3 regions of the Comamonas sp. UBA7528 genome follow, and region 3 is predicted to be linked to each of the others. Evidence: predicted binding sites of a transcription regulator. Region 3 holds the regulator's gene; each other region holds the start of a gene.

Region 1 (7,051 bases), on a different contig from region 3:
AATGAACCGCCAACACATGGAACCCATCTCGGGCGGCTACGTCCACGTCACCATCCAGGACCGCGACAACCGCATCTACGTGGAAACGGCGGGCCAGGGCCAACCCTTGCTGTGCCTGCACACCGCTGGCAGCGACTCGCGCCAGTACCGCGGCCTGATGAATTGCCCGGAGATCACCGAGCGCTTTCAAGTGATCTGTTTCGATCTGCCCTACCACGGCAAGTCTTCGCCCCCCGAGGGTTGGGAGCTGCACGAGTACCAGCTCACCTCACAGCTCTATGTGGACTCCATCCTCGGCGTGATGGATGCGCTGGACATCCGCCGCCCCGTCGCCATGGGGTGCTCCATCGGCGGCCGTGTGGTGCTGCACCTGGCGCTGCAGCATCCGGAGCGGTTCAAGGCCCTGATCGGCCTGCAATCGGGTGCCCATGTCGCGCCCTACTACAACCTGGAATGGCTGCACCGCCCGGATGTGCACGGCGGCGAAGTCTGTGCCGGCATTGTGTCCGGCCTGATCGGCCCGCACGCCAAGGAGGTGGATCGCTGGGAAACCCTGTGGCACTACATGCAAAGCGGACCCGGGGTGTTCAAGGGCGATCTCCACTTCTACAAGGCCGAAGGTGATCTACGCGCGCTGGCGGGCCGCATCGACACGGCGCAATGCCCGCTCTATCTGCTGACAGGCGAGTACGACTATTCCTGCACGCCTGATGACTCCCAGGCCCTTGCCCAGAGCATCGCCGGGGCGCAGCTGTCGATCATGCCCGGCCTCGGCCATTTCCCGATGAGCGAGGCCCCCGCCGATTTCATCGCGCACCTGATGCCGGTGCTCCGGCAGATTCAACCCTGAAGCCCCGCACCGCCAAGCCAGATCACGCAGGAGACACACCATGAAGTTCATTCCCCCATCGGCCCTCGCTTTTTCCGCCATCGCACTGCTCAACGGCGCAGCCTACGCGCAAGCCGGAGGCGCGAAGATCTCGGACGGTGTGGTCAAGATCGGCGTGCTCACCGACATCAACGGCCCGTTCATGGACAACGTCGGCAAAGGCTCGATCGTTGCCACCGAGATTGCGGTCGAGGAATTCGGTGGCAAGGTGCTGGGCATGCCCATCGAGATCGTGACCGCCGACCACCAAAACAAGGCCGACATCGCCTCGACCAAGACCCGTGAATGGCTGGACCGAGACAAGGTGGACGCGGTGACCGAACTGGGCAACAGCGCCGTGGCCCTGGCCGCAATGAAGATCGCCCAGGAAAAGGGGCGCATGTCCATCGTCACCGGGGCTGGCGCACAGCGCATCAGCAACGAGGACTGCACGCCCAACAATGTGCACTGGGTCTACGACTCGTATGCCTTGGCCAATGTGGGCACCAAATCGCTGGTGAAGAAGGGCTTCAAGACCTGGTACTACGTGACGGCCGACTACGCGTTCGGGCACTCGCTGGAAAACGATGGCAGGAAGTTCATCGAAGCGGCGGGCGGCAGCGTCGTGGGCTCGTCACGCTACCCCTTCCCCGGCAACGACTTTGCCTCCTACATCGTCAAGGCCAACGGCAGCAAGGCCAATGCGGTGGCCATTGCCACGGCAGGCCTGGACCTGCAGAACGCCATCAAGCAGGGCCGTGAATTCGGCCTGGGGACCGGCGGCCAGGCGACGGTGGCCATGCTGATGAGCATCATGGACGTGCATGGCCTGGGGCTCAAGAACGCGGGCAATATGATGTTTGCCGAATCCTTCTACTGGGACTATGACGACGAATCGCGCAAGTTCGCCGACAAGTTCATGAAGAAGATGAAGCGCATGCCCACCGCGCTGCAGGCAGGCCAGTATTCGGCGGTCCGCACCTACCTGAAGGCGGTCGAGCAGGCCAGAAGCGACGATGTCACCGACGTCATCAAGGCCATGAAAAGCATGCGCATCCAGGACGCCTTTGCCAAGAACGGCACGCTGCGCGACGATGGCAAGATGGTGCACGACATGCTGCTGGTGAAGGTGAAGACACCGTCGGAATCCAAGAAGCCCTGGGACTACTACAGCGTGCAGGAAACCGTGCCGGGCAAGGAAGCGTTCGAAAGCCTGGACCAGAGCAAATGCCCTCTGGTGAAGAAGTAAGCGGCAAGCAGGATGCGGCCAGACGATCTGCCCCGTTATGAGGTCCTCGCCATCAGGTACGCCAGCGTCGCGCGGGTGCGGCAGAGCAATTTTCTGCACCCCGTCGACGGTGACCCGGATGCCTTGATGCCCCTGGACTTCTTTGTCTGGCTGGTGCGAGGGGGCGACCAGTTGCTGCTGGTCGACACCGGCTTCAGCCAGGTCTCCGCCCTCGCCCGCCAGCGTGCATTCCTGCAGGAGCCGGTCCAGGCGCTCGGCGCACTGGGCATTGCGGCCGACGACATCCGCGATGTCGCCATCACCCATTTGCACTACGACCATGCCGGCAATGTGAACCAGTTCCGCAACGCCCGCATCTGGCTGCAGCAGCGCGAGATGGCCTACGCCACGGGCAGGTGCATGTGCGATGCGAAGCAGAACCACTTCTTCGCACTGGACGATATTTCCGTGGTGCTCAAGCGCCTGTACGCGGGCGATGTCCGCCTGATTGATGGCATGCACCGGTTTGCACCCGGCATCGAGTTTCACCGTGTCGGCGGTCACACCGACGGCCTGCAGGTGGTGCGCGTGATGACGGCCAGGGGCTGGGTGGTTCTGGCCTCCGACGCCGCGCATTACTACGAAAACCTGGAGAAACAGAACCCGTTTCCCGCCATCCACAGCCTGGACAGCATGCTGGCCGGGTACGCGCTGATCCGGCAACTGGCGGACGGCCCGGACCACATCATTCCTGGGCACGACCCGCAGGTCTGCGCCTTGTTCACGCCCCTTCAACTGCCAGGCTCGTCCATCTACCGCATCGCCTGATGCATGTGGCCCGTCCCCTGGCTGGCAGACATGGCCTCCCCCACATCCACGAAAAAGCGGCCCCAAGGCGCTTTTTCATGGGCTGAGCACGCCCACTTCGGGGGCTGTCTCAAGACGGCAGCGGCGGTCACACCGCAGCCACTGCCTGCTCCGTGTGCAGGAACAGCACATTGTTTTCCAGGTGGATGTGCTGCATCAGGTCTTCCTTGAACTCGCGCAGCCCGCCGTACAGCGCACGCCAGGTGGTGCAGGCGGCACGCGGCGGCGTGATGTTGTCGGTCAGATCCAGCAGTTTCTGCAATTCGCCGCCATGCTGGTCGTGCTCATGGCGCATCACCGCGATCGGCATCCGGGCCTGGGCATTGCGCTGGGCGAGCAGCAGCGGGAACAGGATTCTTTCTTCCTTCAGCATATGGCTTTGCAGCGCCTGGAACATGGCTTCCAGATGGTCTGCCAGGCCGACCGGGCAATCGTCGCGGTCCCCGTGCACCTGCTCCACGCGGTGGGCCAGGCGGATCAGCTCCGGCAGTTGCTGGCGGTGCACTTCATGGTAGCGCTGCAGGATGTGCTGGATCAGTACATCGCCGTGGCCGGCATCGCACGCCGCCACCGCTGCCGATTCCGCATCGGCTTGTGCCGCCACGGCCGGCAAGCGCATCAGCTCGGCTTCGACGGCAGCAGGATCCACCTGCTTGGCTTGCGCCGCCTGGGCCAGGCTGTGCTTGCCGCCGCAGCAGAAATCCAGGTCGTATTTGTGGAACACCGCGGTGGCACCGGGAATTTTTTTGGCAATGCTGCCGACGGACTGGTCGATGAGAGACATGGCAAACCTTTGGGGTAACAGGTGATGCCTTTGCGCTAGCGCAAACCATGCCCGCTTTCACCTCCTTGAAAATCAATCAGTTAGCGGATTCATGGGTAGGATTTACCTCAACCCACCCGGTCACAAATACCCTGTCAGGTCGTTTTCACCATGCTCGACTCCCTGGTTCTTTCCGATCTTTCCACCGAATTGCCGCAGGCCGTGCGCCTGCAACGGCTGGTCGAAAGCCTGCAAGCCGAATTTCACTGCGGCGCGGTGGCCTTGCTGCGGCTGGAAGGCGAATGCCTGCGCCCGGTGGCCGCAGCAGGCCTGGTGCAGGAAGCCCTGGGCCGACGCTTCACCGTGAGCCAGCACCCGCGCCTGGCCACCATCCTGTCCCGCAGTGGCGAACTCACACGCTTTCACCACGACAGCCACCTGCCCGATCCCTATGACGGTCTGCTCAATGAACGCGCCGGCCAGGCGCTGCCCGTGCACGACTGCATGGGGCTGGGCATTTCCATCGAAGGCTGGCACTGGGGCGTGATCACGCTGGATGCCCTGGACGTCGGCACGTTTGACGCCCAGGCCCAGGAGCGCCTGCAGGCACGGGTGCCGCTGATCGAAGCCACGGTGCGCATGGCGCATCTGGAGTCCGAGGTGCGGGCACTGCGCCTGTCGCGCAGCGCCCAGCCCTCCGATGCCACGCCTGCGGCACTGCAGGAAATCGTGGGCCAAAGCCCTGCCCTCCTGCAACTGCAACAGGAGCTGGCCGTGGTGGCCGAAACCGATATGCCCGTGCTGCTGCTGGGTGAAACCGGTGTAGGCAAGGAGCTGTTTGCACGCCGGCTGCACCAGCTGTCACGCCGCCGCCAGCAGCCCATGGTGCATGTCAACTGCGCTGCCTTGCCCGACACCCTGGCCGAGAGCGAGCTGTTCGGCCATGCCCGCGGGGCGTTCTCCGGGGCGGTGGCCGCCCGAGCCGGACGGTTCGAAAGCGCGGACCAGGGCACCTTGTTTCTGGACGAAGTGGGCGAACTCACGCTGCCGGTGCAGGCCAAGCTGCTGCGCGCCTTGCAGAACGGAGAGATCCAGCGCCTGGGTGCCGACCAGCCGCGCAAGGTGGATGTGCGCATCATTGCCGCCACCAACCGCGCCCTGAACGAACAGGTGCGCGACGGCGGCTTTCGCGCCGATCTGTTCCATCGCCTGTCGGTCTATCCCTTGCATGTGCCGCCGCTGCGCGAACGTGGCGATGATGTGCTGCTGCTGGCCGGACGTTTCCTGGAGCTCAACCGCAGCCGCCTGGGCCTGCGCAGCCTGCGCCTGACCAGCGATGCCCAGCTTGCCATGCGCCGCTATGTATGGCCAGGGAATGTGCGCGAGCTGGAGCATGTCATCAGCCGCGCCGCACTCAAGGCCGTCAGCTACGGGGCTCGCCGCACCGAGATCGTCAGCCTGGATGCGGCCTCGCTGGACCTGGAGGCCGCGCCATTGTCTGCGCCGGCACTCGCTCCCGGTGCTGCCCTGCCGGGCGGTGCGGCAGGCCAGGTGACCAGCACCTTCAGCTCCCTGCGCGAGCAGGTGGACCATGTGCAGCGCAGCGCGATCGAACAGGCGCTGGGACAGCACCAGGGTGTGTGGAGTGCCGCCGCCAAGAGCTTGCAGATCGATAGCAGCAATCTGCACAAACTGGCCCGTCGTCTGGGCATAAAAGGCTGATTGCACTCCTTTTATTGGCCCTACGCGGTTTGTGTGGTTGGCCTGCGCCACGCCATTTGACGCTTGATCCAACGCAAATCGACGCCCTCCGAATCTCCGAAGAATTCCCTTCAACGGCAGCAGATGCGACGCCCAAATTTCTGGGCACCGCAGTCCGATTGCCGGGATTACAAGGAGAAGCGTATGACCTCGACACGTTGCCTGACCCCCGTTGCTTTCGCCATTGCCTTGGCACTGAATCTGGCCCCCAGCCTCGGCAGTGCACAGGCGGCACCCACCGCCGCAGCCGCCAAGAAAGCCGCCACCGCCCAGGTGCGCAAAGTGGCACTGACGACCAACATCGTCGACGGCAAGATGGTCTATGTGAATGCCAAGGGCCAGGTGAACCCCACCATCGTGGCCGAAGTGGGCGACACGGTAGAGATCGTGCTCAAGAGCGGTGAAGGTGCCGAGCATGATCTGGCCGTCGAAGGCCTGGATGTGGTTTCCAAGAAGGTGAATGCCGACACGGGCCCGACCACGCTGCGCTTCCAGGTGACGAAGGCCGGCACCTTCAGCTACTACTGCACCATCCCCGGCCACCGCCAGATCGGCATGGAAGGCAAGCTGGAGGTCAAGGGCACCACGGTCGAAGCCGAAAAGGCCGTGCAGAAGAACACCTCCGGTCCCGAAGCCCTGTACACCCCTGCCGCCACGATGGCGCCGGCCCTGGCCGGTGCCATCAGCATTGCCGCTGACCCCAGTGCCGTGCCGCCCGCCGTCAAGGCCGCAGGCCCGCAGAAGCACCAGAAACGCATCGAGACCGTGGAGCTGGTGGGCAAGCTGGATGACGGCACCACCTTCACCTACTGGACGTTCGACAAGCAGGTGCCCGGCCCCATGCTGCGCATGAAGCAAGGCGACACCATGGAGCTGACGCTGGCCAACGCCAAGAGCAGCAAGATGATCCACTCCATCGACCTGCATGCCGTCAACGGCGGCCTGGGCGGCGGCGAACACACCCAGGTGCCGCCCGGCCAGGAAAAGACCATCACCTTCAAGGCGCTGAACCCGGGCCTGTACGTGTACCACTGCGCCACGCCGCTGGTGCCCCACCACATCATGGCGGGCATGTACGGCATGATCCTGGTGGAGCCCGAAGGCGGACTGCCCCAGGTGGACAAGGAGTTCTATGTGATGCAGGGTGAGATGTACACCACCCGCCCCATCGGGTCCAAAACCCACCAGGAGGTGGACTTCGACAAGATGGCCGCCGAACTGCCGCAGTACTACGTGTTCAACGGCGCTGTGGGAGCGCTGACCAAGGAGCACAAGCTCAAGGCCAAGGTGGGCGAGAACGTGCGCATCTACTTTGGCGTGGGCGGCCCCAACAAGATCTCGTCCTTCCACGTCATCGGAGAAGTGTTCGACAAGGTGTATGACGAAGCCTCGCTCACCGCCATCAAGCACAACGTGCAGACCACGGTGGTTCCTCCGGGTGGCGCCGCGATCGTGGAGCTGACCCCGCAGGTGCCAGGCAACTACCTGCTGGTGGACCATGCGCTGTCACGCACCGGCAAGGGCCTGGTTGGCATCCTGGAAGTGACCGGCCAGGCGGAACCCG
Region 2 (7,051 bases), on a different contig from region 3:
ACGCCTGGGCGACTGGCACGGGCTGAGCCTGGACGGCTACCATCTGCTGCAGGCCTTGGAGGCGCCTCCAGGCCTGACCTTGCCGGCCTTGGCCCGAGCGCTGCTGCAACCTGCTGCGGCCACGCTGCGCCAGGTGCTGCCCATGGAGAAAACCGGCCTGCTGGAACGTGCGGATGGCATGGTGCGGCTGCGCCCGGCGGGCCGCCAGCTGCTGGTGGAGGCGCGGCAGACGGTGGAGGCGACCTATGCCCGGGCCTTGCAGGCCCCGGGCGTGGAAGCCGACCGTTTCGCGGCCTGCCTGCCGCTGCTGGAGCAACTGTCCCTTTCGGTGCGGGGTATGCGATGACGGCCCCGGGAACCATGCCGTGTGCGCTGACCGGTCAGGCCCTGGTGGACGAACTCAAAGTGCGTGCCCGTGTGCGGCTGAACCGGGCGCGCCGCGAAGGTCGGGCCGGCGCGGACCGCTTGCGCGATGCCCTGCACGAGGTGGCCCGCGGGGAGGGCTTTGCCGACTGGGAGCATGCGCGCCGCGTGCTGTCCGGCCTGGCCTTGCCCGGTGATGACATGGGCAGCTTCTGGCACGCGCCGCGTACGGGGATACTGCTGAACCTCTGGTTCAGCACCTACGCACAGGCACAGGCCGTGCTGCAGCAGCAGGGCGAAGGCTTTTTGCTGCCTTACCGGCGCCAGTGCTTCATCGTGCAGGCACCTTTCATCGAGGCATTGGGTGTGAGTCCGACCGATCCCGGTTGGGCTGCAGCCGGGCATGATCTGGTGGCCGCCTATGGCACGCCGGCCTGGCGGGCGTTGGCGTGGCAGCGTCTGTGGGCTCCCATGGGGGAGGGCTGAGCCGCTCCAGGGCAGCCTTTGGCTGTCCCCGGGCCGCTGCCGCCGGCCCGTGCCGGGTAGCTCAGGCGGCGGCCGCCGGTGGAGGCAGCTGCGGGGTGCGCCACTCCAGCAGCTCGGCCAGGCGCTGGACCACCCAGCCGGCCTCTGCGCTGCTGACCACCGAGCCCGCATCGCTCAGACCGGCATGAAAGCCCAGCAGCACGCCTTCCTCGCTGGAATTGCCGCTGTAGTACAGCGTCTGCGCCTGCTCCACCAGGTGGCAGGCCAGGTCTTCGCACAGCTCGTAGCGGGCCACCACCTCGGCGATGGGCGTTCTGAGCACGCCGGCGCGGCTTCGGAACAGTGCGGCGAAGCTCTCGGGCGGCTGGATTTGGCTGGTGTCGTCCATGGCGGTCTGAATCCAGGGCTCAATCGGGCTCGAACAGGCGCTCAAAACGCACCAGATCCTCGGCCAGCTCGCAGGTGACCAGCTGGCCCTGCTTGCCGTCGCTCTTGCGCTGGGCCGAAAACAGCGTGGCCTTGCCGCGGAAGCTGTAGTCGGGCAGGTGGATCAGTGTGTACATGTGCGGCACAAAGCTCTGGTGCTCGAAGATGATGCGGTGCTCATTGCGCGGCGAGGGGTAGAGCATGTACTCCAGCGTGTGGATGGTTTCGGTGGCCATACGGATCAACTCAATGAGGGCAACGGAGCAGCGCCCCGGGGCGGCAATGCTACCGCGTGCCGCTGGGGCATGCAGCCGGGGTGGAATTGGGGCGGGGGCTGCTGCGACAATCGGGGCCATGTCCTCTGCCCGCACCGCACCCCTGACCGCGCATCCGCCTGCTGCGCGCGTGGTCATCCAGACCCAGGATTTCGACCTGGGCACCGAAGTCGCCGCCCTGCGGGCGGGCGACGCTGGCGTGGGGGCGGTCTGCAGCTTCGTGGGCACGGTGCGCGACCGCAATGCAGGCGACGCCGTCTCGGCCATGGAGCTGGAGCACTACCCGGGCATGACCGAGAAAAGCATCGAAGCCATCATCGACCGTGCAGTGGCGCGCTTCGGTGTCCATGCGGCCAAGGTCATCCACCGTGTCGGGCCGCTCGCGCCCATGGACCAGATCGTGCTGGTGGCCGTCACCTCGGCCCACCGGGGCATGGCTTTTCAGGCCTGCGAATTCATCATGGACTACCTCAAGTCCGAAGCGCCGTTCTGGAAGAAAGAGCAGACCGCCGACGGCGCCCGCTGGGTGGATGCACGGGTCAGCGACGAGCAGGCATTGGCCCGCTGGGCCTGATGGCCGAACCGGCAGCCGGGGTGTCTGCCTGCAGTATGCGCGCCATGCTCCCGGGTCGATAGCTGTGGCAGTCCATGCTGCCTGGTTCTGGCACATAAAAATGCGTCAAACCCAGGGTGCAGGCATGCAGGCAGCTCCCGCATCGGGAGCGGTGTGCGCGGCACGGGCTATCTCATTGGATGGGTTTGACTGGGTGGCGGGCCGGCAGACCGCTCTTTTGGCTGACAGACAATGGCGCACAGGCCCGGCACAGTGCAGTCCGGTGGGGGTGGACGCTGGTGCGGCGAACTTGATCCAGGTCAAATGCTTGCCGGGCCATGCGGGACAGGCGCCTTGAAGGCGGCTGAAATGTCCCCACGTGGAATGCAGTTCAATTCATTGCTGTTGAGAAAGCTTTGCAACCATGCGTATCGACAAGCTCACCACCAAATTCCAAGAAGCCCTGGCCGATGCCCAAACCCTGGCGCTCGGCAACGACCACAACCGTATCGACCCTCTGCACTTGCTGGCGGCCATGCTGCGCCAGCAGGATGGCCCCAAGGCGCTGCTCGAGCGTTCCGGCGCCAAAGTCGGCGCCATGCAGACGGCCGTGGAAAACGCCATCAAGGCGTTGCCCACCGGCGACAGCGGTGCGGAAGTGCAACCCAATTCCGACCTGATCAAGCTGCTGCAGGCCACGGAGAAAGAATCCATCAAGCGCGGTGATCAGTTCATCGCCAGCGAACTGTTCCTGCTGGCGCTGGCCGACAGCGATGTGCAGGCGGCCAAGCTGGCCAAGGAAAACGGCCTGTCGCGCCGGAGCATGGAAACCGCCATCGAGGCCGTGCGCGGCGGACAGAAGGTGGACAGCCCCGAAGCCGAAGGCCAGCGCGAAGCGCTGAAGAAATACACCCTGGACCTGACCGAGCGCGCCCGCCTGGGCAAGCTGGATCCGGTGATCGGCCGCGACGACGAGATCCGCCGTGCCATACAGGTGCTGCAGCGCCGCAGCAAGAACAACCCGGTGCTGATCGGCGAGCCTGGCGTGGGCAAGACCGCCATCGTGGAAGGCCTGGCACAGCGCATCGTCGAAGGCGAAGTGCCCGAGACGCTGAAAGAAAAACGCGTGTTGGTGCTGGACATGGCCGGTCTGCTGGCCGGTGCCAAGTACCGCGGCGAGTTTGAAGAGCGCCTGAAATCCGTGCTGAATGAAGTGGCCAAGGAAGAGGGGCGCATCATTCTGTTCATCGACGAAATCCACACCATGGTGGGTGCCGGCAAGGCCGAAGGCGCGATGGACGCCGGCAACATGCTCAAGCCCGCACTGGCGCGTGGCGAGCTGCACTGCATCGGCGCCACCACGCTGGACGAATACCGCAAGTACATCGAAAAGGACGCTGCGCTGGAGCGCCGCTTCCAGAAGGTGCTGGTGGAAGAACCCTCGGTGGAAGACACCATCGCCATCCTGCGCGGTCTGCAGGTGCGCTATGAGGCCCACCATGGTGTGGACATCACCGACCCCGCGATCGTAGCGGCGGCCGAGCTGAGCAACCGCTACATCACCGACCGTTTCCTGCCCGACAAGGCCATCGACCTGATCGACGAGGCTGCGGCCAAGATCAAGATCGAGATCGACTCCAAACCCGAGGAGATGGACAAGCTCGAGCGCCGCATGATCCAGCTCAAGATCGAGCGCGAGGCCATGAAAAAGGAAAAGGATGAGGCTTCGCAAAAGCGCCTGGCCCTGATCGAGGAAGAGCTCGAGAGCCTGGAGCGCGAGTACGCCGATCTGGAAGAAGTCTGGAAGAGCGAAAAGGCCAGCGCCCAGGGTTCCGAGCAGTTGCGCAAGGAAGTGGACCAGATCCGCATCCAGATCGACGAGCTCAAGCGCAAGGGCGACTTCAACAAGGTGGCCGAGCTTCAATACGGCAAGCTCCCCGAGCTGGAGAAGAAGCTCAAGGAAGTCCAGGCCAGCGAGGCCGATGGCGGTGCCGGCGCTGCGCCCAAGCACCGTCTGCTGCGCACCCAGGTCGGTGCGGAAGAGATTGCCGAAGTCGTCAGCCGCGCCACCGGCATCCCGGTGGCCAAAATGATGCAGGGCGAAAAAGACAAACTGTTGCACATGGAAGCCAAGCTGCACGAGCGCGTGGTGGGCCAGGACGAGGCGATCTCGGCCGTGTCCAATGCCATCCGCCGTTCCCGCTCGGGCCTGTCGGACCCGAACCGGCCGCTGGGCAGCTTCCTGTTCCTGGGCCCCACCGGTGTCGGCAAGACCGAGCTGTGCAAGGCGCTGGCAGGTTTCCTGTTTGACAGCCAGGACCACCTGATTCGCATCGACATGAGCGAATTCATGGAAAAGCACAGCGTGGCACGTCTGATCGGCGCGCCCCCTGGCTATGTGGGCTATGAGGAAGGCGGCTACCTGACGGAAGCCGTGCGCCGCAAACCCTATAGCGTGGTGCTGCTCGATGAGGTGGAGAAAGCCCACCCCGACGTGTTCAACGTGCTGCTGCAGGTGCTGGACGACGGTCGTCTCACGGACGGCCAGGGACGCACGGTGGACTTCAAGAACACGGTGATCGTGATGACCAGCAACATCGGTTCAATGCTGATCCAGAGCATGGTTGGCCAGGACGCCGAGGACATCAAGGAAGCGGTGTGGGGGGAACTTAAAACCAATTTCCGACCCGAATTCCTGAACCGCATCGACGAAACCGTGGTCTTCCACGGACTGGATGCCAGGAACATCGAAGCCATTGCCCGGATCCAGCTGCGCCTGCTCGAAGGCCGTCTGGAGAAGATGGAACTGCAAATGCAGGTCTCGGAGCAGGCTTTGGCGGAACTGGCTAAAGTGGGCTTTGACCCGGTCTTCGGTGCCCGTCCGCTCAAGCGGGCCATCCAGCAGCGCATCGAGAACCCGCTGTCCAAGCTGCTGCTCGAGGGCAAGTTTCCGCCCAAGAGCGTCATCGAAGTGGCGGTGGACCCGGTGCAGGCGCCCGGCGTGTTCCAGTTCACGCAAGCTGTCCCCATGGGCAGCTGAGCTGAAGCCCGCCGGCACACATGAAAGGTGATGTTTTGAACGATTTCGTACACACGGCGGTCCGCTGGGTTGTCCGCATCTTCCTCCTTGCGGCAGGTGCGGTGTTCTTTCTGTGTCTGCTTGCCGTCGCCAGCCTGCTGGCGCTGGTCTGGGGCGCCCGCGCGCTGTGGGCCAGGCTCACCGGTCGCCCGGTGATGCCCTGGGTCATGCCCACGATGCGCCCTGGTGCCTCCTGGGGCATGTACCGCAGCAGCGGCTGGGCCAGCACCATGGCCGGTGCGGCCGGCGGCGCAGCCCATGATGCCGCTGACAGCACCGACGGTGCCGACAGCAAGCGCAGTGGCGTGCTGGCCAGTGCGGCACGCGACATCACCGATGTGCAGCCGCGCGAAGTGCGCTGATATCCTGTAGCTTCCACCAGTGCCATGGCGCTGGTGGGCTTTGGCAACAGAGAGGGCCAGCATGGCTGGCCGCGACAGGGACTCCCACCGGCAAGCGGTGGTTTCACAGGATGCACGGCCACGCATGAACCCAGTTTCCCCCCTGCAACAGGCTTTCGACCTGCAATACTTGGCCAGTCGCCAGCACCTGGAAGTGCCGGCCATGTTGCGCAAGGAGCGTTTGCTGCGCGTGCAGCGCATGCTGGACGAGCATGGCCCCGTGCTCACCGCAGCCGTGCAGGCCGACTTTGGCATCCGTTCGCCGCAGCTGACCGAGTTTGCCGACCTGCTGGTGCTGCGATCCCAGCTCAAGCAGGCACTGCGCCGGCTGGAGCGCTGGATGCGCCCGCGCCATGTCTGGACACCGCTGCACCTGCTCCCGGCGCGTGCGCGCATCGAGCGCCAGCCGCTGGGCGTGGTGGGCATCATTTCCCCCTGGAACTACCCCTTGCAGCTGTCGCTGGGCCCGGCCATCACCGCGCTGGCTGCGGGCAACCGCGTGATGCTCAAACCCAGTGAACTGGCGCCGCATACTGCGGCCCAGCTGGCGGCGGCGGTGGAGCAGTACTTTGCCCCGGACGAGTTCTGCGTGGTCCAGGGCGACAGCTATCTGTCCAGCCAGTTTGCCGGCCTGCATTTCGACCATTTGATGTTCACCGGCTCCACCGCAGTGGGCCGGCGCGTTGCCCAGGCCGCGGCCGTGCACCTGACGCCGACGACCCTGGAGCTGGGAGGCAAGTCGCCCTGCATCCTGGGGTCCGACTGCGACATGGCACAGGCGGCGCTGCGCGTGGCCCATGGCAAGCTGCTCAATGCCGGCCAGACCTGCATTGCGCCCGACTACGTGCTGCTGCCCCGGGGACAGGAGGCGGCTTTCGAGCAGGCCTACCGCCAGGCGGTGGCGCAGCTGTTCCCGCGCATCGTGGGCAACCCGGATTACGCCTCCATCATCCACCAGCGCCACCTGGTGCGGCTGCGCAATCTGCTGCAGCAGGCCCAGAGCCTGGGGGCGCAGGTGCAGGTGATCGACCCTGCACAGGGGCGGCAGGCGGCGGCCCCCGGCTGGGGGGATGCCGCGCAGCGCCAGATGCTGCCCACCCTGGTGTGGAATGTGCAGCCCACGATGACGCTGATGCAGGAGGAGATCTTCGGTCCCATCCTGCCGGTGGTGCCCTATGACCGGCTGGACGATGCCATTGCCGCCATCAATGCCGGACCGCGCCCGCTGGCGCTGTACTGGTTCGGCAAGGACGAGAAGGCGCGGGACACCGTGCTGCGCCGCACGGTGAGCGGCGGTGTCACGGTGAATGACACCCTGCTGCATGTGGCCCATGACAACCTGCCTTTTGGCGGCGTGGGAGACAGCGGCTGGGGCGCCTACCATGGCGAGCAGGGATTCCTGCGCTTTTCGCACCAGAAGCCGGTGTGCCTGCAAGGGCGCTGGTCGGCCGTGCAGTGGCTGTACCCG
Region 3 (7,051 bases):
CTCGGCCCTGGCCGTGACCCAGGCTGCCGCCGACAATGCCGAAGCCGCGCTGCCTCCCGTGCCTGTGTGGGCCGACGAAATCCGCGTGGGCCGTGGTCTGCCGGCCGAGCTGGCCGCCGATGCACCGGCCGCCAAGCCGGCCAAGGGTGATGCACCGGTCAAGGCCGCTGCCGTGGTGCTGCAGGCCGCCCAGGTGCTGCAGCCTCTGGTGGGCACCGAGGAAGACAAGACTGCCGCCATCGCCGGTCTGCGTGCCGCACTGCGCCAGCACGGTCGTGCGCTGGATGCCGAAGTGATCCAGCAGATGGATGCGCTGCTGGTGCAGGCAGGCGACGCCCGTGGCTGGAAGCCCCAGGCCGTGGATGCCGAGCGGGAAGCCCTGATCGCCAAGGCCAAGGGCCTGGTGGAGCGCCCCGAAGGCCAGACTCTGGGTGGCCGCAAGGTCCAGGAGACACTGCGCCAGCTGCGCGAGCAATGGAAGCTGCTGGACCAGGGCGCGGTGCCCAACCACGGTCTGTGGAAGCAGTTCGATGAAGCCTGCAACACCGCCTACAAGCTGGTCGAAGGCTGGCTGGACAAGCTGCGCACCGAATCGGCCCAGCACAAGGCTTCGCGTACCACGCTGATCGAAGAACTGCGTGCCTGGGGGCAGTCCGTCAAGGACTCCAAGGACTGGAAGGGCATGGCCCGCAGCCTGCGCCAGTTTTCCGAACGCTGGCGCGAAGGTGGCCATGTGGGCGAGAAGCTGTATGCCGAGCTGCAACAGCAATGGCGCCAGGCCATCAGCGAAGCCGAAGCCCCGCTGCAGCAGGCGCAGAAGGACAGCCTGCAGCGCCGCCAGGCCATGATCGAGGAAGCCCAGGCACTGGGCGCGGCACCGGCCCTGCAGATCGCTGCCATCAAGGCGCTGCAGCAACGCTGGCAGGCCGAAGCCCAGGAAGTGCCGGTGGACCGCCGCCAGGAACAGAAGCTGTGGGATGCCTTCCGCAAGCCGCTGGACGAGGCCTTCAGCCGCAAGCCGGCCGAGCGCGGTGAGCGCGGCAGCCGTGCGGTCAATCTGGAATCGCTCAGCGCCCACGACCGTGCGGTGCTTGAAGCATCGCAGCAGCTGGAAGCCGCCAACGCGGAAGGCGATGCGCAGAAGATCCGTGCAGCCCTGACGGCGCTGGAAGACGCCCTGCGTGCCGCCCCTGCGGCCGAAGCCGGGCAGCCGGCCACTGCGGCAGCACCAGCGGCCCCTGTGGCGGCCGACCGCCCGGTGAAGGCGGTGCGTGGCGATGACCGCCCCGGCATGCGCAAGGAAGCCCCGGCCGCGGCGGCAGCCGGCCGCAAGCCCGGCCCCCGCCAAGACCGGGGTGACCGGGGTGACCGTTTCGAGCGCACGGCCCGTGGCCCGCGCCTGGGTGATGCGGCTTTCCGCGCCCAGCGTGAAGCCCAGGAACACGCCCAGTCTGCGCTGCGCAAGCTGACGGCCCAGGCCCATGGCGAAGCCCTGACCCAGCTGATGGACGCCTGGTCCAAGCGCGACGCGGCCCTGGTGCCGCCCGCGCAGGAACTGGGCAAGCTGAGCAATGCCTCCCGCAACAGCTGGCATGCCGCCGTGGGCGCTGCCGCCAAGGGCGAGGCGACCGAATCGCTGCTGCGCCTGGAAATGGCCGCTGACGTGCCCACCCCGGCCGACCAGCTGTCCGCACGCCGTGCACTGCAGCTGCAGCTGCTGACCAACCGCAAGGCCACGGACCCGCGCACCACCTGGGAGCAGGATGTGGCGGCGGTGCTGGCTGCGGAGCGCAGCGACAGTGCGGCCCAGCGCCTGCAAAGCGCGCTCAAGGCTTTGCTGCGCGGCAGCAAGTAAGGCAGGCGCCAGCAGCGCCAGGATGCAGGGTCCTGCGCTGCAACCGCAAAAAGCCAGCCGAACGGCTGGCTTTTTTCATGCCATTTCAGGGTTTATGGGGACGCCGAAGGCAGTGACGCGGCAGAAAGAGGCTCGCACAATGGGGCATCTGCCCGCCACAACAAGGAGAGACCCATGCTGCTGCGTCGCTGGATGTGGATTGCCTGGCCGGCCTTTCTGGCCGCCGGGGTGATGGAGATGCTGGTGTTTGCCGTGGTCGACCCGCTGGAAATGCAGTGGCTGTCGGCCTACATCGAGGTGTCGCGCCTGGGCGTGTGCACGGTGGCCTTCTTTGTGTTCTGGGCCATCATCATGATGGCATCGGCCATGACCAGCCTGCTGGCGCTGTCCCCGCAGGAGCTCAATGGCCCGCAGGCCCGCGTTCCGTCGCTGTGAGCCGGGGGCATCACCCGGCAATGAAAAAAGCCTCCGGACGGAGGCTTTTTGCATGGGGCGGAAGGCGCTTATTCGCACGCGTGCTGGCTGTTGACGATGCGCTTGAGGCCTTCGGTGTCCAGGATGCGCACATGGCGCTGCTTCACTTCGACCAGACCTTCCTCGACAAACTTCGAGAAGGTGCGGCTGACCGTCTCCAACTTCAGGCCCAGGTAGCTGCCGATCTCCTCGCGCGTCATGCGCAGCACCAGCTCGGAAGACGAGAAGCCCCGGGTGTGCAGGCGCTGCACCAGGTTCAACACGAAGGCGGCCAGGCGCTCCTCGGCGCGCATGCTGCCCAGCAGCAGCATCACGCCGTGCTCGCGCACGATCTCGCGGCTCATCACCTTGTGCACATGCGACTGCAGGGCAGTCACTTCGCGCGAAAGCTCTTCCAGGCGGTCGAACGGCATCACGCAGACTTCCGCGTCTTCCAGCGCCACGGCATCGCAGGTGTGGTGGTCGTGCACGATCCCGTCCAGGCCAATGATCTCGCCCGCCATCTGAAAACCTGTCACCTGGTCACGGCCATCTTCCGTGGCCACGCAGGTCTTGAAGAACCCGGTGCGGATGGCATAGAGCGCCGTGAAGTCTTCGCCATTTCGGAACAAGGTGCTGCCCCGTTTGATTTTGCGACGCGTGGCCACAATATCGTCAATACGGTGCAACTGCTGCTCATTCAAGCCTGTGGGCATGCACAGTTCGCGCAGATTGCAGTTGGAGCAGGTGACTTTGATAGGGGGTGGTGTCATGGCACTGACGCCTTGGGCTCCCGCTGAACGGGCCATTGGACGTAACGCTGAAAGGTTATCGGGCTGGGAGGCGAGAGAGGGGGTGCTCAGTTGTGCGAATGATATGAATCAATTGTCTCAGGAATGGTATTTGAATGTCTTGATTTGCATCAAGGCTGATTTTCCCGGGGTGCGGCACAGTGCTGGGCAGCACCTAAGGAATATTCAATGACAGCAGTAACGCCGGAGCTTTTGCGTCGGTACGACGTGCCTGGGCCCCGTTATACCTCTTATCCCACCGCAGATCGCTTTATTGAAGCATTTGGTCAGGATGATTATGTGTTGGCGCTGGAACAGCGTAAGCACCATTCTGCGGCCAAGGCGCTTCCCATGTCACTGTATGTGCATGTGCCTTTTTGTGAGGCCTTGTGCTACTACTGCGCGTGCAACAAGATCATCACCAAGCACCATGAACGTGCGGTGACCTACCTGGAGTACCTGGAAAAAGAGGTCGCTCTGCAGGTGGCGCACTGTGGCAAGGGACAGGCAGTCAGCCAGTTGCATCTGGGTGGCGGCTCGCCGACCTTTCTGTCGGATGCCGAGCTGACCCGGCTGATGGACATGTTGCGCGCGAACTTCGCTTTTGAAGCGGTGGGCGAGTATTCCATCGAGGTCGATCCCCGCACGGTCACCCGCGAACGCCTGGCCCATCTGGCGCAACTGGGATTCAATCGCCTGAGTTTCGGGGTGCAGGATTTCGATCCCGATGTACAGAAGGCGGTGCACCGCGAACAACCGGCCGAGCAGGTGTTCGATCTGGTGCAGGCAGCGCGCGAACTGGGTTTCCATTCGGTCAACGTGGACCTGATCTATGGCCTGCCCAGGCAGACCGCCGCATCGTTTGCGCGCACCTTGGAACAGGTGTGCCAGCTGCGGCCGGACCGGATCGCGCTGTATGCCTATGCGCATTTGCCGGAGCGCTTCAAGCCGCAGCGCCGCATTGCCATCGAAGATCTGCCGGAGGCTTCGGACAAGCTGTCCATGCTCTCGGGCTCCATCGATGCCTTCATGCAGGCCGGCTATGTGTATGTGGGCATGGACCACTTTGCCCTGCCGGAAGACGCACTGGCCATTGCCAAGCGGCAAGGACGGCTGCACCGCAACTTCCAGGGCTACAGCACACAGCCGGACTGCGACCTGATTGCGCTGGGTGTGTCCGCCATCGGCCGCGTGGGTGCGACCTACAGCCAGAACGCCAAGACCCTGGAAGAGTATTACGACTTCCTCGATCAGGGCCGGCTGCCGGTGGTGCGGGGCCTGGCGCTGGGGCGGGATGACCTGGTGCGGCGCGCCGTCATCATGTCGCTGATGTGCCAGGGGGAAGTGCTGTTCGAGCCCATGAGCCAGTCGTGGCTGCTGGACTTCCAGCAGTACTTCGCGGGCGAACTGGAAATGCTGGCCCAGCAGCAGAAGCAGGGCCTGGTGGTGATCGATGACGACGGCATCAAGGTCACGCCCATGGGCTGGTTCTTTGTGCGCGGCGTGGCCATGACGTTTGACCGGCATTTGCAGGCGGGCAAGAACCGGGCGCGTTTTTCCAGGATCATCTAGCCCATGTGGCTGTCGTTGCTTGGAACCGCTTTTTTCATGGGGCTCGTGGGTGGGCCCCATTGTCTTGCGATGTGCGCCGCACCCTGTGCGGCCATCGTCTCGCCGTTGCGCACCGGCGGGCGGGTGGTATCCATCCAGCAAGAAGGGGCTTCGGCCCAGCCGATGGAGGCTGCCAATGCCGGGCGCTGGCTGGGCTTTCACGCCGGTCGCCTGATGGGCTATGCCGCGCTGGGTGGCGTGGCGGCCTATGCCATGGAGACGGTGGCCTGGTTCTCCGACCGTACCTCCGCCTTGCATCCGCTGTGGGTGCTGCTGCACCTGGCGGCATTGGCATGGGGCCTGATGCTGCTGCTGCAGGCCCGCCAGCCGCAGTGGGTGGAATCCGGCGGGCGCAAGCTCTGGGGCAAGGTGCAGCACGGTGTGCGCGGGCCGGGTGGAACCTGGGTGGCCGGTAGCCTGTGGGCTTTCCTGCCCTGCGGTCTGCTCTATTCCGCTGTCATGGTGGCAGCCCTGGCCGGTGGCGTGTGGCAGGGCGCTGCATCCATGGTGGCATTCGGGGTCGGTGGGGGCCTGTGGCTGGCCCTGGGTCCCTGGCTGTGGCGGCGCATTAGCCGCCTGCAGCAGTGGCGCGAAGCCTGGGGGCTGCGCACCGCTGGCGCCCTGCTGGCGGGCGTCTCGCTGTGGGCGCTGTGGATGGACATGGTGCATGTGCCGTCACAGTGGTGCCGCTGAGGCTGACATGGGATGGTGACATGGTGCAATATGCTGTTGCTTGCTGAAGCACAGCGGCGTCGCTTGCACAACCCCTTTATGTAAGTACTTATTTGTCCCAGGCAGTCGTCATAATGAGCGGTTTGGATCGACTGGCTTGCTGGCGTGCTGCAGCCCAAACAACGTGACGCACTCCCTTTTAATTGACGTTCGGGACATCTGCATAGGTATGTATGTCCAATTGGACATTGGCTGGTTGCGCCATCCATTTCCAGTGAGCAGCTTTCGAGTGACCAGCCAGGAACAGATTGACGTGCTGCAGTCACTGGGTTTGGATGAGATTCGTTGCATTCCTGCAAAATCTGATCCCAGTGTTTTGACTTTTTTACCTCCTCTTACAAATGAGGAGGAAGAGGTGCCCCCAGCTGAGGCCGCGCCGCCACAGCCGGCACGGCCTGCCACCATCGGCTCGTCCGGGCTGCACATCCCGACACTGGCGGCACGCGATGTGTCGGCCACGGCGTCGAGCGAAGTGGCCGCGCTGAAAACCTGCGACCAGCGTTTCTCGGCAGCCACCCACAGCTACCGCGAAGTCGTGTCGCGGCTGGTCAACGACCCGCAGGACGCGATGCGCGCCAGCTCGAGCCTGGTGGCCGGGTATATCGCCGAGCTGCTGGATGCCTCGCAGACAGCCATCCGCCTGCTGTCCGAGAGCGTGGGCGAACAGCAAGGCGCCCACCCCATCAATGTCACCGTGCTCTCGCTGCTGCTGGGCAAGTCCCATGGGCTCAATTCGGCGCGGCTCATGGACCTGGGCCTGGCCGCCTTGCTGCACGATGTGGGCAAAAGAGATATCGATCCCCGCTGCACCGAACTGCTGCCCAGCTTCACACCGGAGCAGAAGGCCGCATACGAAGACCATGTGGGCGCTTCGGTGGCCTATGGCCAGCGCATGGGGCTGTCGCCCGCCGCCCTGACGGCGATTGCGCAGCACCACGAGGCGACGGACGGCACCGGCTTTCCGCTCCATCTGGTGGAGGAGGACCTGACCATCGAAGGCCAGATCCTGGCGCTGACCAATTGCTACGACAAGCTGTGCAATCCGCTGGCGCATGCGGTGGCGCTGACGCCGCACGAAGCGCTGTCGGACCTGTTTGGGCGCCGCCGCGGCGGCTTCACGCGCGAGCTGGTGGAACTCTTTGTGCGTGTGATGGGGGTGTATCCCCCGGGCTCGGTGGTGCAGCTGAGCGATGAACGGTTTGGCCTGGTGGCCTCCGTGCGCAGCGACCAGCCGCTGAAACCTGCGGTGCTGCTCTACAACCCGGACGTGGACCGGACCAAGGCCGAGCCCGTGGAGCTGTCGGAGCTGCGCGGCGTGGTCATCAAGCGCAGCCTGCGTCCTGCGCAGCTGCCGCGCGAGGTGCTGGACTATCTGTCGCCGCGCCAGCGCGTCTGCTACTTCTTTGAGCGCGCCGTGCCGCTGATGTCTGCCGTGGGAGGGGAGGCATGAACCAGTCCACCCATTTGCAGGCATGGTGCCAGGCGTTTGAGTGGATGACGGAGGCGGTGTGGCTGGTGGATCCCCACAGCCTGACCGTGGCGTATTCCAATTCGGCGGCGCAGCGTCTGGTGGGCCTGACGGGTTCGCGCCTGCAAGGCTGGCACGTGC

What was found. The regulator FNR, encoded in region 3, switches genes on or off when oxygen is low (the NO sensors DNR and NnrR bind a similar motif). The targets are predictions, from matches to a motif close to TTGATNNNNATCAA.
Region 1: the regulator FNR is predicted to act here: its motif matches at 5,512-5,525, upstream of nirK (copper-containing nitrite reductase).
Region 2: the regulator FNR is predicted to act here: its motif matches at 2,414-2,427, upstream of clpB (ATP-dependent chaperone ClpB).

The regions. Positions count from the first base shown of each region.
Region 1 is NZ_DLMU01000014.1:304,234-311,284, reverse strand. It holds gene B3349_RS17110 (hypothetical protein) at 1-5, shown strand, start outside; gene B3349_RS17105 (alpha/beta fold hydrolase) at 2-850, shown strand; gene B3349_RS17100 (ABC transporter substrate-binding protein) at 891-2,117, shown strand; gene B3349_RS17095 (N-acyl homoserine lactonase family protein) at 2,130-2,924, shown strand; gene ytfE (iron-sulfur cluster repair protein YtfE) at 3,052-3,747, opposite strand; gene norR (nitric oxide reductase transcriptional regulator NorR) at 3,898-5,448, shown strand; gene nirK (copper-containing nitrite reductase) at 5,632-7,051, shown strand, end outside.
Region 2 is NZ_DLMU01000014.1:267,399-274,449, forward strand. It holds gene B3349_RS16915 (MarR family winged helix-turn-helix transcriptional regulator) at 1-346, shown strand, start outside; gene B3349_RS16920 (hypothetical protein) at 343-849, shown strand; gene B3349_RS16925 (hypothetical protein) at 911-1,237, opposite strand; gene B3349_RS16930 (hypothetical protein) at 1,257-1,511, opposite strand; gene moaE (molybdopterin synthase catalytic subunit MoaE) at 1,630-2,124, shown strand; gene clpB (ATP-dependent chaperone ClpB) at 2,528-5,143, shown strand; gene B3349_RS16945 (hypothetical protein) at 5,179-5,544, shown strand; gene B3349_RS16950 (coniferyl aldehyde dehydrogenase) at 5,669-7,051, shown strand, end outside.
Region 3 is NZ_DLMU01000001.1:271,596-278,646, reverse strand. It holds gene B3349_RS01265 (DUF349 domain-containing protein) at 1-1,855, shown strand, start outside; gene B3349_RS01260 (hypothetical protein) at 2,030-2,290, shown strand; gene B3349_RS01255 (fumarate/nitrate reduction transcriptional regulator Fnr) at 2,359-3,081, opposite strand; gene hemN (oxygen-independent coproporphyrinogen III oxidase) at 3,289-4,671, shown strand; gene B3349_RS01245 (sulfite exporter TauE/SafE family protein) at 4,675-5,403, shown strand; gene B3349_RS01240 (cyclic di-GMP phosphodiesterase) at 5,567-6,892, shown strand; gene B3349_RS01235 (sensor domain-containing protein) at 6,889-7,051, shown strand, end outside.